4 regions of the Streptomyces sp. NPDC047981 genome follow, and region 1 is predicted to be linked to each of the others. Evidence: riboswitches for the same ligand, from Rfam matches in the RefSeq annotation. Region 1 holds a riboswitch; each other region holds the start of a gene.
What was found. Region 1 has a riboswitch for cyclic di-AMP ahead of AB0E14_RS00045 (LysM peptidoglycan-binding domain-containing M23 family metallopeptidase). Riboswitches for the same ligand answer to the same signal wherever they lie in the genome.

Region 1 (4,203 bases):
GCTGCGGATCCTGTTCACGCCGTGGGGCGAGGGCCTGGTCAGGTCGTGGTACCGGCGGACCCTCGCCGAGCTGTCGCATCTGCCGCACATCGAGCGGGTGGCGATCCAGACCAATCTGAGCTGCCGGACGGACTGGCTGGCCGAGGCCGACGCCGAGACCCTCGCGCTCTGGTGCACGTACCATCCCGGCCAGACGCCGTACGACCGTTTCCTCGCCAAGTGCCACGACCTGGCGGCGCGGGGCACGCGGTTCAGCGTCGGGATCGTCGGTCTGGCCGAGCACCGGGAGCACGCGGAGCGGCTGCGCGCGGACCTGCCGCGCGAGGTCTATCTGTGGGTGAACGCGGCGGAGGGTCATACGTACACCGACGAGGAGGCCGAGGGCTGGACGGCCCTCGACCCCCTCTTCCCGTACAGCCGCCATCCGCACCGCTCGGCCGGGCTGCCCTGCAGGACCGGGGAGTCGGTGATCTCCGTGGACGGCGACGGGACGGTGCGCCGGTGCCACTTCGTCAAGGCGGAGCTGGGCAATCTGTACGACGGCTCGTTCCGTGCCGCCCTGCGCCCGCGCGCCTGCCCGCTCGCCGTGTGCGACTGCCACATCGGCTACGTCCACCTGGAGACGCTGCCGCTGTACGACGTGTTCGCGGGCGGGGTCCTGGAGCGGATCCCGGCCGCGCCGGTCGGGCTGGTCGCGCCGGTCGGGGTGGTCGGACCCGATGGCGCGGCCGCGCCCGACGGAGTCGTCAGAGGGGCATGAGGTCGCCGACCGGCATGAGGTCGGGGCGCTTGGCCGCGACGTCGTCGCCCGAGCTCTCGCCGCGGAGGCGGCGCCCGATCCACGGCACGAGGTACTCCCTGGCCCAGTGGATGTCGTCGCGGCGGACCTCCAGGGTCCCCCTCGGCGGCAGCGGCGGCCAGGCCTGGTCCGGGTCGGCCGGCACGTCCATGCCGAGGACCTGGGCGGCGCGCAGCGCGACCCGGGTGTGGCCCTCGGGCGAGAGGTGCAGCCGGTCGTCGTCCCAGGCCCGCCTGTCCTGTACGGACTTGAGCGACCACAGGTCGAGGACCGGGCAGTCGTAGCGGTCGGCGATGGCCCGGACGTGCGCGGTGTACGTGGCGATCTTGCCGCGCAGGTGCCGCAGGACGGGTACGTCGCGGGTGTCGAAGCCGGTCGTCACCATCACCGTGCCGACGGCCGACGTGAGGTCGGCGACGGCGCGCTCGAAGCGCTCGGCGACGTCGTCCGGGTCGGTGCCGGGCCGGATGATGTCGTTGCCGCCCGCACAGAAACTCACCAGGTCGGGGGCGAGTTCCTTGGCCCTCGGGACCTGCTCCGCCACGATCTGGTCGAGGAGCCGGCCCCGGACGGCCAGATTGGCGTAACGGAACGCGTCGTGCTCCGGCAATTGGTCGGCGAGGAGAACCGCGAAGCGGTCCGCCCATCCGACGTACTTCCCGTCCGGCCCGGGATCTCCCACGCCCTCGGTGAAGCTGTCCCCGATCGCCGCGTACGACCCGAATACGTTCTTGTCTCTTGATCTCGAATCGTCTGCCACGGGAGTTCATCTTTCCCTTACGGGTGTGACCTACGCGACCGTAAGGAGGGGTTGACGCCGGGTGAGATACGCCACCGGTCAAGATTCCGCCAAGCCGGAATACGCGCGAGGGGCCCGGCACACCGAAGTGCCGGGCCCCTGCGGGGTGGTGCGTACGACGCGGCTCGTCAGATGCCGACGCCGTGCTGGCGCAGGTACGCCAGCGGGTCGATGTCCGAGCCGTAGCTCGGGCCGGTGCGGATCTCGAAGTGCAGGTGCGGGCCGCTGGAGTTGCCGGTCGAGCCGGAGAGGCCGATCTGCTGGCCGCCCGTGACGGTCTGGCCGGCCGAGACGGAGAGCGAGGAGAGGTGGGCGTACTGGGAGTACGTGCCGTCGGCGTGCTGGATGACGACCTCGTTGCCGTACGCGCCGCTCCAGCCGGCCGAGTGGACGGTGCCCGCGCCGACGGCCTTGACCGAGGTGCCGGAGGAGGCGATGAAGTCGACACCGGTGTGGTAGCCGGAGGACCACATCGAACCGGAGGCCCGGTACGGGGTGGAGACGCCGCCGCCGACCGGAGCGACCCAGCCGGAGGAGGACTGCGCCGGGGCGGACTGCGCGGGGGCGGAGTCCTGGGTGGTGGCGGCCGTGGTGCGCTCGGAGGAGCGGGAGGCGCGCGACTCGCTCGCGTCGGAGGACGAGGACTTCTTCTCGGCCTTGGGCGCGGCCTTCGGGGCGGCCTTGGGGGCCGCGGCCTTCGGGGCGGCCGTGGACTTGGCGCCCAGGGTGAGCTTCATGCCGGGGAGGATCAGCGAGGGGTTCTCGCCGACGACCTGGCGGTTGTCGGCGTAGAGCTTCTGCCAGCCACCCTTGAGGTCGTGCTCGGCGGCGATCTTCGACAGGTAGTCGCCGGGAACGACGGAGTACGTCTTCGGCTTCGCCGCGGGGGCGGCCGGGGCCTTCGCGGGGGTGGCGGCGACGGCGGCGACGGCCTTCTCGGACGTCAGGGCCGGCGCGGCCTTCTCGGCGGCGTGGGCGCCGGTCGCACCGAGCAGCGGCAGGGCGACGACGGCGCCGCCGGTGCCGGCGGCGACGAATCCGCGCGTGATCGGGTTGGCCTTGGGACGGCGATGCTTACCCTTCGCGGGCATGGCGAATTCCTCTCCGTCGCCTACGAGGTGAGCTGTCGGGTTCGGACTGGAGATGTCCGGCCGCGTTCTCACGCGGCTTCACCCCGAGCCGTCCGGTCAGACCGGTGCGGCGTACTTACCTGGGTCCCCCGCTCCTGCCGTACGTGGATGGGTGCGGATTGATTCCGGTCGGTGGCAGGATTCGGCGGTCCGTCCGGATTGAGCGTGACGCTAGACGAGCGGGGTCGAGCCGAACAAGCCGCTGGTTTCCGTTCGCAATCCGCGGCGTGATATCCGCGCCGAATTCCGGTCACCCTGCGTGGATGACGGGGGATCGATTTCCTTTTCCGGTACGGGAATTAGCGGGGACGATCAGGCACGGTCCGTCACCTTTGAGACGCTGCTCACGCCCCGAAACCCATCTCCCCTGCAACCAGGGCGCGTTATACCGAAGGGCTCAATTCGGACAGAACACCCAATCCCCTACCCAGGGGTGCGCGCCGCCCCCGACACCCGGGATGATTGCCCCAGGAATCGATCAGGAACCGATCGCGATCCGTCTACCTTCAGGAGCACTCGTGACGCAGCAGCTGCCCCAGGTCCCGTCGACCGAACCCGAGCTCACCGGGGTACGCAACTTCCGGGACGTGGGCGGACTGCCGACCGTGGACGGCGGCTCGGTGCGGTTCGGGCGCCTCTTCCGCAGCGGCCACCTGGCGCACGCCACCGAGGAGGACGCGGCCTTCCTCACCACCCTCGGGCTGCACACGATCTTCGACTTCCGCAATCAGGCCGATGTCAAGATCGAGGGCCCGGACGTCGAACTGCCCGGTGTACGGAACGTGAACATACCGCTCAACGACCCGGCCGACGGCAAGGAGTTCTGGAAGCTCGTCCGCTCCGGCGAGCTGGAGCAGCTGCGCGACATCCTGGGCGGCGACAAGGCCGCGACCCGAATGTCCGATTCGTACCGGCAGATGATCGTCGAGCGGACGGCGGAGCACAGCCGCATCCTGCACGCGCTCGCCGAGGACAGCGTCCCCGCGCTCATGCACTGCGCGGCCGGAAAGGACCGGGCCGGTCTCTCCATCGCGATCTCGCTGCTCGCGGTGGGCGTCGAGCGCGAGGCGATCGAGGCCGACTACGTGAAGTCGAACGACCCGCACCGCCGCTACAAGGTGCGCCGCGCCTCCTCCGCCTCGGACGCGATGGCACCCGAGGTGATGGAGCTGATCAGCCCGCTGTTCGACGCGCGGGTGGAGTACCTGCGGGCCGCGTTCGAGACGATGGAGCAGACCTGGGGGACGGCGGAGAACTACTTCACCGACGGCCTGAAGCTCAGCCCGGAGACCCGGGCGAAGCTGCGCGAGCGGCTCGTCGTCGAGGGGTGAGCCCCACCCCGGCGCGTCACTGGTTCTGCGCGCCGAGGGCGAACAGCAGATAGAGGAACCCGGCGAAGAGGTGCCCGGCCACGAGGTAGGCGAAGAGCCGGAGGACCAGCCCCTTGGGGAACTTGCCGGCCTCGCGCTCCTCGC
Region 2 (4,203 bases), on a different contig from region 1:
CCGGATCCTGGTCGCGGTCGAGAACCGGTCCCGGGCCATGTGCGCGCCTCCCCTTCAGAACGGACGTCCCCGCACACGGTACGGGACCGGGTGCGGGGACGTACGTAACCGAGGGTGACTCGGGGTGCTCAGGAGCTGCGATCAGCCCTTGAAGCGCGGGAACGCGCTGCGGCCGGCGTAGACCGCCGCGTCGTCGAGGATCTCCTCGATGCGCAGGAGCTGGTTGTACTTGGCGACGCGCTCGGAGCGGGCCGGGGCGCCGGTCTTGATCTGGCCGCAGTTGGTGGCGACGGCGAGGTCGGCGATGGTGACGTCCTCGGTCTCACCGGAGCGGTGGGACATCATGCACTTGAAGCCGTTGCGCTGGGCCAGCTCGACGGCGTCCAGGGTCTCGGTCAGCGAACCGATCTGGTTGACCTTGACGAGCAGCGCGTTGGCGGCGCCGTCCTCGATGCCGCGGGCCAGGCGCTCCGGGTTGGTGACGAACAGGTCGTCGCCGACGATCTGGACCTTGGTGCCCAGCTTGTCCGTGAGGACCTTCCAGCCGGCCCAGTCGTCCTCGAACAGCGGGTCCTCGATGGAGACCAGCGGGTACGCGGAGACCAGCTCCTCGTAGTACTCGGTCATCTCGGCGGCCGAGCGGGACTTGCCCTCGAACTCGTACGAGCCGTCCTTGTAGAACTCGGACGCGGCGACGTCGAGCGCCAGCGCGATGTCCTTGCCCGGGACGTAGCCGGCCTGCTTGATGGCCTCCAGGATGAGGTCGAGCGCCTCGCGGTTGGAGTCCAGGTTCGGGGCGAAGCCGCCCTCGTCGCCGAGGCCGGTGGACAGGCCCTTGGTCTTCAGGACGGACTTGAGGGTGTGGTAGACCTCGGTGCCCCAGCGCAGGGCCTCGGAGAAGGACTCCGCGCCGATCGGCGCGATCATGAACTCCTGGATGTCCACGTTGGAGTCGGCGTGCGAGCCGCCGTTCAGGATGTTCATCATCGGAACGGGCAGCAGGTGCGCGTTCGGGCCGCCGAGGTAGCGGAAGAGCGGGAGGTCGGAGGCCTCGGACGCGGCGTGCGCGACGGCGAGGGAGACGCCGAGGATGGCGTTGGCGCCGAGGGAGGCCTTGTTGTCGGTGGCGTCCAGGTCGAACATGGCCTGGTCGATGAGGCGCTGCTCGGTGGCGTCGTAGCCGACGAGCTCCGGGCCGATCTGCTCGATCACGGCGAGGACGGCCTTCTCGACGCCCTTGCCCTGGTAGCGGTTCTTGTCTCCGTCACGGAGCTCAATGGCCTCGAACGCACCGGTGGAGGCACCGGACGGAACGGCAGCACGGCCGGTGCTGCCGTCGTCGAGGCCGACCTCGACCTCGACCGTGGGGTTGCCTCGGGAGTCCAGGATTTCCCGGGCTACGACGACGTCGATGGACGGCACGAGCATCTCCTTCTGGGATGTGACGCTAGATGTGACGCTTGCGGTGCAGGGTCGCTTTGGCCTTGCGACAAGAGCCTAACCGGCTCGGAGGCTCCGGCCAGCCGGGCGCCCGCCCCCTGGGACGAAAAAGGACCCAAGGGCACGCATCTCGGGCCAAAGGGCCCCGAATCTACTCGGCGGTAACCCCTGACAACGCGGAACCCCGGTCCGCAGCGCACGGGGGAAGGACGCTGCGGACCGGGGTGGTCACCGCGGGAGGGTCGTGGGGCGCGCGTGAGCCGCCGGACTCACGCGGGCCGCCGGGCTCACTTCAGGTGGAGCTGCTGGCCCGGGTAGATCAGGTCGGCGTCCTCGACGACGTCCTTGTTGAGCTCGAAGAGCTTGGCCCAGCCGCCCTTGACGTCGTGGGCGGCGGCGATCGTGCTCAGGGTGTCGCCGGCGACGACCTTGTACTCGCCGTCGCCCTTCTTGACCTTCTTGCCGGTCGGGGTGGTGACGGTCTTCTTGGACTCGGCCTTCTTGGCCGGGGCCTTCGGGGCGGTCCGCTGCTCGCTGCGGGTCGTCGGCTGCTCGGCCTGACGCTCCTGCTGCGGCGCGCTCTCCGCGACGACGCCGGGGGTGGCGGACGAGAGGCCGACGCCACAGCTCGGCCAGGCGCCCTTGCCCTGGCCCGCGAGGACCTTCTCGGCGATGGCGATCTGCTGCGACTTCGAGGCCTGGTCGGCGCTCGAGGCGTACGCGGTGCCACCGAAGGCGGCCCACGTGGAGTTGGAGAACTGCAGGCCGCCGTAGTAGCCGTTGCCGGTGTTGATGGACCAGTTGCCGCCGGACTCGCACTGGGCGACCTTGTCCCACTCGGAGACGGTGGCGGCCGAGGCGGTGCCGGCGCCCATCAGGGGGGCGGCGACGGCGACACCGGCGACACCGGCGAGGGCGACGGCGCGGGTGGCCTTGGAGGGACGACGGTGTTTGCCCTTGGCGGAAAACAGCATGGGACTTCTCCTCACCGACGCCTGCGAGGTGAGCTGTCGGGTTCGGGCCGATGTGGATTGCCCGGCCGCGCGACCTTGCGCGCGGCTTCACCCCAAGCCGGTCCTTCGGCCGTCTGTCTCAACGGCCGGGAACGGCACTTACCTTGGGTCCCCCGCTCCTGCCTACGGCGCTTGACGCGACGACTGTTCCCATCGGCCGACGGCAGGATTCGGCGTTTCGGTCGACGGGGCCCGCGGTGGCGAGCGGTCACGACCGTAGACACAGACCCGGGGGAAGTTCAAAGACGTCCATGGGGGACAAATCCCCCCTACTTGCCTCGGGACAAAGGGCGTTTACGCAGGTGAGAGATGACGGAAGGGGAGTTCACGGACGAGACACGCCAGTTGAGGCGAAGAGACCCATGTCTCACTTGCACAGAACCGGACATTCAGCCCCGAACTACCCCTGCGGCGCATCCGCCCCCGCAGCCTTGTCCGCAGCCTTGTCCGGCGTCAGATCGAGGCTCTGGCCAGGGATGATGAGGTCCGGGTCGGCACCCACGACCGTGCGGTTGGCGTCGTACAGGGCGCCCCAGCCGCCGGGAAGTTCGTTCCGCTGGGCGATCTCGGTGAGGTTGTCGCCGGGCTTGACGGTGTATTCGCCGATAGCGTCGGTGATGTCCTCAGCGGGCGTGTTGTCCGTACTGTCCGGGTTCGCACCGCTCTCGACGGAACCGTCCGTCGTCGGCGTGTCAGAAGGCAGGGCGTGGCGGCCCTTTTCGCGGTCCGTGTCCGCATTGCCCGTCTCCTCCGGTGCCGCGTCGCCCCGGTGCTTGCCGTTGCCCGGAGCGGACGGGGTGCCGGAGGTCTCGGGCGCCGCGGGGGACGTCTCGGGCGTGGTGGAGGTCTCGGGGGTGGCCGTGGACGGCGTGGAGACCTCGGAGGAGGGGGTGGAGGACTCGTCCGAGGGGGCCGCGGACTGCGCGGAGCCCGACGGGAGGCCGGAGGTGCGGTCGGACTCGGGGAGCGGGCCCGTGGGCTCGGACGGCTTGACGGCCGGTCCGGGGTCGACGTCCGGCTTGGCGCCGTCGTTGGTCAGGCCGGCGATCGGCGCGCAGGTGGCCCACTGGTTGTCGCCCGCGGCAAGGGCCTTTTCGGCCACCGCGATCTGCTGGGCGCGGCTGGCGAGGTCGGCGCTCGTCGCGTACGCGAGACCGCCGTGGCGCTCCCAGCCCTCCTGGGAGAACTGGAGTCCGCCGTAGAGCCCGTTGCCGAAGTGCGCGCTCCACTGGCCGCCCGAGGAGCACTCCGCGACCCGGTCCCAGGTCGCCGCGTCGGCGGCGGAGGCGGAGCCCGCCGCCAGGAGGGGCAGCGCGAGGGCCGATCCCGTCACGCCTGCGGCGACGACGATGGCGGGGGCCTGGCGGGGTCTGCGGTGTCGACCGTTCCCGGAGCGCATGCGGGCTGCCTTCCGTGTGACTGCTGAGGTGACGGTGAACGTAGCGGCATTCGAACGTCAGTCACAAGTCGATGCAGCGGAGATCACGTAAAAGTCACAGTCTTGACGGAGCGTCACTTCACAACTGGGGCAAACTCCACCGGAAGGGTGCGCAAGCCGCGCATGATGAGTCCTCCGCGCCACCGCAGTTCGTCCGGATCGGCGCCAAGTCGCAGGTCCGGAAGGCGAGTCAGCAGCGTCGCGAGGGCGATCTGCCCTTCGAGCCGGGCGAGCGGCGCGCCGATGCAGTAGTGGATGCCGTGCCCGTAGCCGAGATGCTGGTTGTCGCGCCGGGCCAGATCGAGCGTGTCG
Region 3 (4,203 bases), on a different contig from region 1:
CGCTCATCGCCGAGCAGGCCGAGCAGCTGCTCGACAAGTCCGTTCCCGTGGTCACGTACTGCTGGGGCCCCGGCTGCAACGGCGCCACCCGCGCCGCGCTCGCCCTCGCCCAGCTGGGATTCCAGGTCAAGGAGATGCTCGGCGGCTTCGAGTACTGGGTCCGGGAGGGCTTCGCGTACGAGACGTGGGAGGGCCCCGCGAAGAAGGACGCGGACCCGCTCACCGCCCCGGTCGACGCCGAGGACTGTGGCTGCTGAGACCTCGGCCGGGAAACGGATTAGGGGATCCGCGCACCATGCCGTAAGGTCGTATTCACCGACGCGGGGTGGAGCAGCTCGGTAGCTCGCTGGGCTCATAACCCAGAGGTCGCAGGTTCAAATCCTGTCCCCGCTACTCAGTAGCAACGAAGGCCCGGATCCAGTCACTGGATCCGGGCCTTCGTCGTTTCCGGCCGTTTCCGACGACCGGGCGGCGCTCGTGCGGCTGCGGGGAGTGCGGAACCCGTGTCCCCCACATGGCCGAGCGGGGGTCGCCGAGCGGCGCGGCTCCCGCCACCCTGGGGAGGGCGCGGTACCGTCCGTCGCCGTGCCGTGTACGGACCGGGCAGGAGACCACAGGTGGGGCAGGGCCAGGGGCAGGGGCAGGAACGAGGGCCGGACCGGGGGCAGGGGCGGGGGAAGGGGCAGCCGCGTCCGTCGGTGAACGGGCGGGGCGCCGGGGCGCGCAACGGCTCGGCGGGCGGGCGGGCGAACGGCCTCGCCAACGGCTCGGCGAGCGGGCGGGCGAACGGCTCAGCGAACGGCCTGGCGAACGGCTCGGCCAACGGGCTCTCCTCTCGGGGCCCGCGGCGGCGGGCGGAGCGGGCGCGCCGCTTCATCCGGGCCCTGCCGCCGCTGGTGATCGTCGGCGGGATCGTCTTCGACCTGTCCACCCCCGCCTCGTACACGGCCTCCCCGATGTTCGCCGCCGCGCCGCTCATCGCCGCGCCGTTCTTCTCCATGCTCACGACGCTGCTCACCGGCATCGCCGCCGTCCTCGCCAGCATCGGGCTGCACGTCTACAACGACACCGTCAACGACATCCCCGCCCTCACCGAGACGCTGACCGTCGTCACCGTCTCCGCGCTCGCCCTGCTGATCAACCGGGTCGTACGGCGCAGTGGCGAGCGGCTCGCCTCGGCGCGGGTGATCGCGGAGACCGCGCAGAAGGCCGTGCTGCCGACGCCCGCCGAGCGGATCGGCGGGCTCCAGGTCGCGGCCCGCTACGAGGCCGCGCAGGCGGACGCGTTCATCGGCGGTGACCTCTTCGCCGTCCAGGACACGCCGTTCGGGGTCCGGCTCGTGGTGGGTGACGTGCGCGGCAAGGGGCTCGACGCGGTGGAGGCGGTCGCTGTCGTGATCGGTGCCTTCCGGGAGGCGGCCGAGCAGGAGTCCTCCCTCGAGGGCGTCGCCCAACGCCTGGAGCGGGCGCTCGCCCGCGAGGGCACCCGCCGGGACGGGCTCGACGCCTTCGAGGGGTTCACCACCGCCGTCCTCGCCGAGATCCCGCGCGGGGAAGGGCGGGTACGGGTGGTGAACCGGGGCCACCCCGAGCCGCTATTGCTCCACGCGGACGGGGGCCTGGCGCATCTGGAGCCGACCGAGCCCGCGCTGCCGCTCGGCATGGGCGAGCTGGCCGCCTGGCCCGACCGGGCCGACGAGGCCCCGTACCCGCCGGGCGCCACGCTGCTCCTCTACACCGACGGGCTCTCCGAGGCGCGCGACGCCTCGGGGGCGTTCTACGAACCGGCCGAGCGGCTCGCCGGGAGGATCTTCCCGGGCCCCGAGGAACTGCTCGACGCGCTGGTCGACGACGTGCGCCGGTACACGGGTGGGGGCTCCACCGACGACATGGCGCTGCTCGCCGTGAGCCGGCCGGGCGCGGGCCAGCCGGAGCGGCGCCGGACGATGCCCGTGGTGCCGTGACCCCTGCCGTGACCTCTGCCGTGACCCCTGCTGTGCCCTGCCGTGCCCTGCTGTGACGACTGCCGTGACCACTGCCATGACGGCCGCCGTGACCTTGCGTAGTGGAGGGGTACCGCTCCGATAACAATTGACGAACCGTCACTCACCGCGGCGCGGTAAGACTTCGTACTGAAGCGGGCTCAAATCGGGCTGTACCAGCTCAATCTCGGGAATGATCAACGGGAACAGCTTGGAATCAGCCCCCCGTGTCTATTAACGTTCGATAACGCAGCGCGGTCGTCCCAGCCGTCGCAAGAGACGGCACCGTGCGCGTGCGCCGAATCCTGAAAGGGAACCGGGGAACCACTACTTGGGGTGAATCGGGCACCTTCGCACCCGTGCGGAACCGCCCGTAGGAGACCTTCCTGCTCCGAACCCGTCAGCTAACCCGGTAGGCGAGAAGGAAGGAAAGGAGCACGCCTCCGTGGCGTCCAACAGCCCTGCCCCCGAAGGTCTTTCTGACGGGTTCCACGCGTTCGGCGCCCGTGGCGCCGCCGGGACGGACGACGACGCGGCGACGTGGGGGGAGTGGAACCCCACCGAGGACTCCCTGCGCCAGCAGTCCCGTTCGGGTGGCCGCCACCGCGTCGTGAAGCAGCGCTCCGGCTTCGCCCGCTCCTCCACCGTCCTCGGCGTCGGTGTCATCGCGGCGGTCGGCGCGGGCGGCATGGCGACCGCCAAGGAGAAGCCCCCGGTCTCGATATCGCTTCCCGACCTCAACCTGCCGGACGCCTCCGAGCTGCCCGGTGTCGGCGAGTTCATCTCGGACGACGACGCGGGTTCGGACTCCGGTACGACCAACCCGCAGCCCCTCACGGCCACCCTGGCCCTGCCGGCCGACAGCGTCGACAAGGCCGACGGTGCCAAGACCACGTCGGCCGCCGACGCGGGCGAGGCGCTGCGCGCGCGCATCCTCCAGCAGGCCGAGCAGCAGCAGGCCTCCGCCGACGCCGCCGAGAAGGCCGCGGCGGAGAAGGCGGCCGCCGAGAAGGCCGCCGCCGAGGCCGCCGCCAAGGCGGACCAGGCCGAGAAGGAAGCGGCCGCGGCCAAGAAGAAGGCCGAGGAGGAGGCGGCGGCGAAGGCCGAGGCCGAGCGCCTGGCCAAGCTCGCCGCGAGCTACTCGCTGCCCACGTCCTCGTACACGATCACCTCCACCTACGGCCAGTCCGGCTCCATGTGGTCCTCCGGCCAGCACACCGGCCTCGACTTCGCGGCGCCCACCGGCACGCCGGTCAAGGCGGTGCACGGCGGCACCATCAAGTCGGCCGGCTGGTCCGGCTCGTACGGCTACCGGATCGTCCTCGAGCTGGAGGACGGCACGGAGGTCTGGTACGCGCACCTGTCCTCGATGACGGCGAGCGTCGGCCAGACCGTGGGCACCGGCGACACGATCGGGCGCGTGGGCGCGACCGGCAACGTGACCGGCCCGCACCTGCACCTCGAGGTCCACACCGCGGGCGGCGCGGGCATCGACCCGGCGGCCTGGCTGGGCAGCAAGGGCCTCTCGGTCTAGCGACCCCCGGAGACTTCCCGACTCCGGCAGTCCTGGCGGCACCCCCCCCCGACCTCAGGGCTGCCGGAATACCCGGCCCCGGGACGGTCGTTGTACCGTCCCATGACCTCACTTCGCCCGCTGGGCACCTCAGACCTCGACGTCTTCCCCCTCGCACTGGGCGGCAACGTCTTCGGCTGGTCCGCCGACGAGGAGCAGTCCTTCGCGGTCCTCGACGCCTACACCGCCGCGGGCGGCAACTTCGTGGACACCGCCGACATGTACTCGGCCTGGGCCGAGGGCAATCAGGGCGGAGAGTCCGAGACGGTCATCGGCAAGTGGCTGGCCTCCCGCGGCAACCGCTCCGAGGTGGTCATCGCGACCAAGGTCGGCGCGCACCCCCGCTACAAGGGCCTCGCCGCGACCACGATCAAGGGCGCGGTGGAGGAGTCGCTGCGGCGGCTCGGGACCGACCACATCGACCTGTACTACTCGCACTTCGACGACCCGACCGTCCCGGTCGAGGAGATCGTCACCGCGCTCGACCAGCTGGTGCGGGACGGCAAGGTGCGCGCCGTCGCCGCCTCCAACATCTCTCCCGAGCGGCTCCAGGCCTCCCTCGACTTCGCCGAGGCCGAAGGCCTCGCCCGTTACGTCGCCCTGCAGCCGCACTACAACCTGCTGTCGCGCGACACCTACGAGGGCGAG
Region 4 (4,203 bases), on a different contig from region 1:
CCTGCCGGGTCGTGCGGGCGCAGGGGGCCGCGCGGATCGTCCTCGCGGTGCCGGTCGCGCCGGCCGACTGGCGGGAGCGGATCGGCCGGGAGGCGGACGAGACCGTCAGCGTCCACGAACCGGCCTTCTTCTACGCGATCGGCCAGTTCTACCAGGACTTCTCGCAGACCCCCGACGAGGAGGTCATCGCCTGCCTGGAGCGCCACCACGCCCGGCAGGACCAGGACGACGGCGACCCGGAGGTGCGCATCCCGGTCGCGGGCGTGGAGGTCGCGGGCCACCTCGTGGTGCCCGCCGGGGCTCCGGGGATCGTGGTCTTCGCCCACGGGAGCGGCAGCAGTCGCCACAGCCCCCGCAACCGGGCCGTCGCGGAGTCCCTGAACAGGGCCGGGCTCGGCACGCTCCTCTTCGACCTCCTGACGGAGGACGAGGCGGCCGACCGGGCCAACGTCTTCGACACCGAACTCCTCGCCGGCCGGCTGGCCCGGGCCACCCGCTGGCTCGCGGGCCGCCCCGGCCTCGACGGGCTGCGGACAGGCTGGTTCGGTGCCAGCACCGGCGCGGCGGCCGCCCTGTGGGCAGCCGCCGACCCGCTGAGCGAGGTCGCCGCCGTGGTCTCCCGGGGCGGCCGCCCGGACCTCGCGGGGCCGCGCCTCGCCCAGGTACGCGCCCCCACCCTGCTGATCGTGGGCGGCAACGACCCGCTCGTCCAGGAGCTGAACGAAGCGGCGAGATCCCGTCTGACCTGCGAGAACCGCCTCGTCGTGGTCCCCGGTGCCGGGCACCTCTTCGAGGAGCCCGGCACCCTGGAACAGGTCGGCGAACTCGCCGCGAGCTGGTTCACCGACCACTTCTAGCGGGGTCGGTGCGCCGTCCCGCGGCCGGTGGGGCTAGTACGGGCCGTTGACGTTGTCGATGGAGCCGTACCGGTCCGCCGCGTAGTTGCAGGCGGCGGTGATGTTGGCGACCGGGTCGTAGAGGTCCATCGAGGTGCCCGGCACGTGGTAGGCGAGGAACGTCGGCTCGATCACCTGGAGCAGGCCCTTGGACGGGGTGCCCTTGGCGGCGTTGGAGTCCCAGTTGTTGATGGCCATCGGGTTGCCGGAGGACTCGCGCATGATGTTGCGCTGGATCCCCTCGTACGTACCGGGGATGCCGTACTTCTGCATGATGTCCAGCGACTCGCGGATCCAGCCGTCGAGGTCGTTGGTGTAGCTCTTCGCGGCCACCGGGGCAGCCTGGGTCGCCTTCGCGGGCGCGGCCTTCGCGGGAGCCGACGCTGCCGGGGCGGTGCGCTGCTGGGAGCGGTCGGCGCGGTCCGTGCTCGTCGTACGCGCCTGCGACGTCGGCTTCGACTTCTTCGGGGCGGCGGCCTTTCCGCGCAGCGTGAGTTCGAGGCCGGGGTGGATGAGTGACGGGTTGTCACCCACGGCCGCGCGATTCGCGCGGTAGAGGGCCTGCCAGCCGCCCTGTACACGCTGCTCGTGCGCGATCACCGAAAGAGAATCTCCGCGGGTGACGGTATAGGTCTTCGCGGCGGAATTCTGCGCGGCCGGAAGGGATTCCGCGATCTTCGCCGGGGCGCTGAGAACGGTCTTCCCTGCGGGGGCGATCGCGGGCGCCGACGCGGGCGCGGCGTGCGCGGTGGCCGTGCCGACGAGGGGCAGGGCCAGGGCGGCACCGCCCGTGCTCGCGAGGGCGAGGCCGCGGGTCAGGGGCCTTCTCTTGGGGCGCCGGTGCTTACCGTGTGCGGGCATGTTGCAGTCCTCTCCGGCGCCTGCGGGGTGAGCTGTCGGGTTCGGGCTGGAGATGCCCGGCCGCGCGTGCGCGACTTCACCCCGAGCCGTGCCGGAAAATCCGGACCGGCGAAATGGTGGGTCCCCCGCTCCTGCCTTCGGGTGAATGAGCGGTCGTGTGCGGACGGTGGCAGGATTCGGCGATCCGTCCGGGTCGAGGTGACCGTAGGCGAGAAATGTCGGCCGAAACAAGACGCCGAATGAACGGGTTATTTCCGGAGGAGTTCGGGGCTTTGTCCGCCGCGCCGAACTTCCTTGCCGGGCAAGGGGAGGGGGCCCGCCGGAAGATCGCCTCGGCGCCGGGGGTGATTCGCCTCACGCGCCCCGCCATAACGGACATGCGGGGAAATTCAGCCTAGTTGAGAAATGGGGCACAAGGGATATGGAATCCCTTGCGCCCTATTTGGGTATTTCGTCGGGCGTGCGGAGGGGGGTGGCCTGCGGGGATCAGCCGGTGATGCTCGGCGCCCCCGTCTCGATGTGGCCGGTGTAGCGGCGCGACCAGGTGCCGTCGATGTCGGCCAGGATCGTGAAGTCGTACCAGCCGTCCTGGTACGCCACGGCGTTGAACCAGTCCTCGCGGGAGGAGTTCGCCGCCACCGTGTACGTCCACGGGCCGTCCGTGCGGTAGGCGTTCGAGCGGATGGTGAAGGTCACCGGTCCGGCCGAGGTGTTGGTCAGCTTGAACCAGATGGCCGTCCTGCCGGTGCCCGACTCGGTCGCGAACCGCGCCGCCACCTCGATCGCCTTCCCGGCCTTGGAGGCGTCGCCGATGAAGCGCCGCAGGAAGCGGTTGGGGCCCATCATCGAGATGTCGTACTTGCCCGAGCCCGATCCGAGGCCGATGTTGAAGTAGTCCGTGGACGTGGCGCCCGGCTCGACCGTGTACTGCCAGGCCGCCGTGTCCCGGTGCTGGTGCGGGTGGATCGTGAAGTGGGCGGGGCGCTTGGCCTGGGTGCCCTGGTTCGTCATCGAGAACCAGGCGAGGATCTTGCCCGCCGCCCCGAACTCGAAGCGGTCGAGGTTTCCGTTGACCTGGTACGGCAGGGCACGCGCCGGACGGGTACCCGACTCCTGCGCGGGCAGGGCGTTGTCCTGCGGTACCGGGTTGGGCAGCGGGGCGCAGGTGTCCTGGCCGATGACCTTGGCCGTGGACGGCAGGCCCGAGGGGACGCCGTACACCGGGCGCGCGAAGTCGAAGACGCCCGTCAGGTCGCCGACCACCTTCCGCCGCCAGGCGCTGATGTTCGGGCAGCCGGCCGGAGTGCCGAGGGCGGCCGTCCAGACCTCCATGAAGCGCAGCACGGAGGTGTGGTCGAAGACCTCGGAGCTGACCCAGCCGCCGCGCGTCCAGGGCGACATCACGAGCATCGGGACCCGGAATCCGAGACCGATCGGCACACCGTCGATGAACTCGCCGGGGGTGCCGGGCGGGGCGACCGGCGGCGGCACGTGGTCGAAGAAGCCGTCGTTCTCGTCGTAGTTGAGGAACAGCACCGTCGAGTCGAAGACCTCGGGGTTCGCGGCCAGCGCGCGGTAGACCAGGTCGACGAAGTGCGCGCCGTCGCCGGGCGGGGCGTACGGGTGCTCGGAGAACGCCTCGCTCGCCACCACCCAGGAGACCTGCGGCAGCGTGCCGGCGACGACGTCGGCGCGGATCGCGGCCGCGATGTCGTCCGGGGTGGACCCGGTGACCTTCGGCACCGACCCCATGCCGCGGTCGTGGAGCGGGTCGCCCGGGCGGGCGTCGGCGAACTTCTTGAAGTACGCGAGGCCGTTGTCGCCGTAGTTGTCCTGGGCGTTCTGGTAGACCTTCCAGCTCACCCCGGCGCGCTGGAGCGCCTCGGCGTACGTCTCCCAGGTCAGCCCGGACTCCTCGCCGCCGTCCTTGCTGGAGGCGTCGATCTTCCCGCTCCACAGGAAGGTGCGGTTGGGGCCCGTGGCGCTGAGCGCCGAGCAGAAGTAGGCGTCGCAGATCGTGTAGTTGTCGGCGAGCGCGTAGTGGAACGGTATGTCGCCGCGGTCCAGGTAGCCGAGGGTGCGGGTGTTGCCGACGCCGGTGACCCAGTTGTCCATCCGGCCCTTGTTCCACGCCGCGTGCTGCGAGGTCCAGCTGTGCGGGAGGTCGCCGTTGCACTGGGCGAGGGTCTCGCCGTCGACACCGCCGGCCGGCGGGGTGGAGCTCAGCTTCCACGGGTACTGGCGGCCGCCCCAGTTGGGCTGGTTGAACGTGCCCCAGCCGCCCGGGATGTTGCCCGCGGCCCGGTCGCCGAAGCCGCGCACGCCGCGCAGCCGGCCGAAGTAGTGGTCGAAGCTGCGGTTCTCCTGCATGAGCACCACGACGTGCTTGACGTCCGTGATGGTCCCGGTCGCGCCCGCTGCGGCGGCCGACGCCGTGCCCGCGGGC

Region 2: it holds a riboswitch for cyclic di-AMP, as region 1 does, so the genes downstream of both, AB0E14_RS15900 (transglycosylase family protein) here and AB0E14_RS00045 (LysM peptidoglycan-binding domain-containing M23 family metallopeptidase) in region 1, are expected to answer to the same signal.
Region 3: it holds a riboswitch for cyclic di-AMP, as region 1 does, so the genes downstream of both, AB0E14_RS34320 (M23 family metallopeptidase) here and AB0E14_RS00045 (LysM peptidoglycan-binding domain-containing M23 family metallopeptidase) in region 1, are expected to answer to the same signal.
Region 4: it holds a riboswitch for cyclic di-AMP, as region 1 does, so the genes downstream of both, AB0E14_RS30665 (LysM peptidoglycan-binding domain-containing protein) here and AB0E14_RS00045 (LysM peptidoglycan-binding domain-containing M23 family metallopeptidase) in region 1, are expected to answer to the same signal.

Annotation. Positions count from the first base shown of each region.
Region 1 is NZ_JBEZNQ010000001.1:5,400-9,602, forward strand. It holds gene AB0E14_RS00035 (STM4011 family radical SAM protein) at 1-760, shown strand, start outside; gene AB0E14_RS00040 (SGNH/GDSL hydrolase family protein) at 747-1,559, opposite strand; gene AB0E14_RS00045 (LysM peptidoglycan-binding domain-containing M23 family metallopeptidase) at 1,727-2,689, opposite strand; cyclic di-AMP (ydaO/yuaA leader) riboswitch at 2,694-2,853, opposite strand; gene AB0E14_RS00050 (tyrosine-protein phosphatase) at 3,247-4,059, shown strand; gene AB0E14_RS00055 (DUF6126 family protein) at 4,076-4,203, opposite strand, start outside.
Region 2 is NZ_JBEZNQ010000022.1:89,351-93,553, forward strand. It holds gene AB0E14_RS15890 (septum formation initiator family protein) at 1-39, opposite strand, end outside; gene eno (phosphopyruvate hydratase) at 142-1,428, opposite strand; gene AB0E14_RS15900 (transglycosylase family protein) at 1,728-2,414, opposite strand; cyclic di-AMP (ydaO/yuaA leader) riboswitch at 2,418-2,594, opposite strand; gene AB0E14_RS15905 (transglycosylase family protein) at 2,854-3,852, opposite strand; gene AB0E14_RS15910 (cytochrome P450) at 3,966-4,203, opposite strand, start outside.
Region 3 is NZ_JBEZNQ010000093.1:8,643-12,845, reverse strand. It holds gene AB0E14_RS34335 (rhodanese-like domain-containing protein) at 1-257, shown strand, start outside; tRNA gene AB0E14_RS34330 (tRNA-Met) at 320-393, shown strand; gene AB0E14_RS34325 (PP2C family protein-serine/threonine phosphatase) at 876-1,964, shown strand; cyclic di-AMP (ydaO/yuaA leader) riboswitch at 2,269-2,416, shown strand; gene AB0E14_RS34320 (M23 family metallopeptidase) at 2,428-3,516, shown strand; gene AB0E14_RS34315 (aldo/keto reductase) at 3,619-4,203, shown strand, end outside.
Region 4 is NZ_JBEZNQ010000069.1:21,045-25,247, forward strand. It holds gene AB0E14_RS30660 (phosphoribosyltransferase family protein) at 1-857, shown strand, start outside; gene AB0E14_RS30665 (LysM peptidoglycan-binding domain-containing protein) at 891-1,757, opposite strand; cyclic di-AMP (ydaO/yuaA leader) riboswitch at 1,762-1,919, opposite strand; gene AB0E14_RS30670 (phosphocholine-specific phospholipase C) at 2,244-4,203, opposite strand, start outside.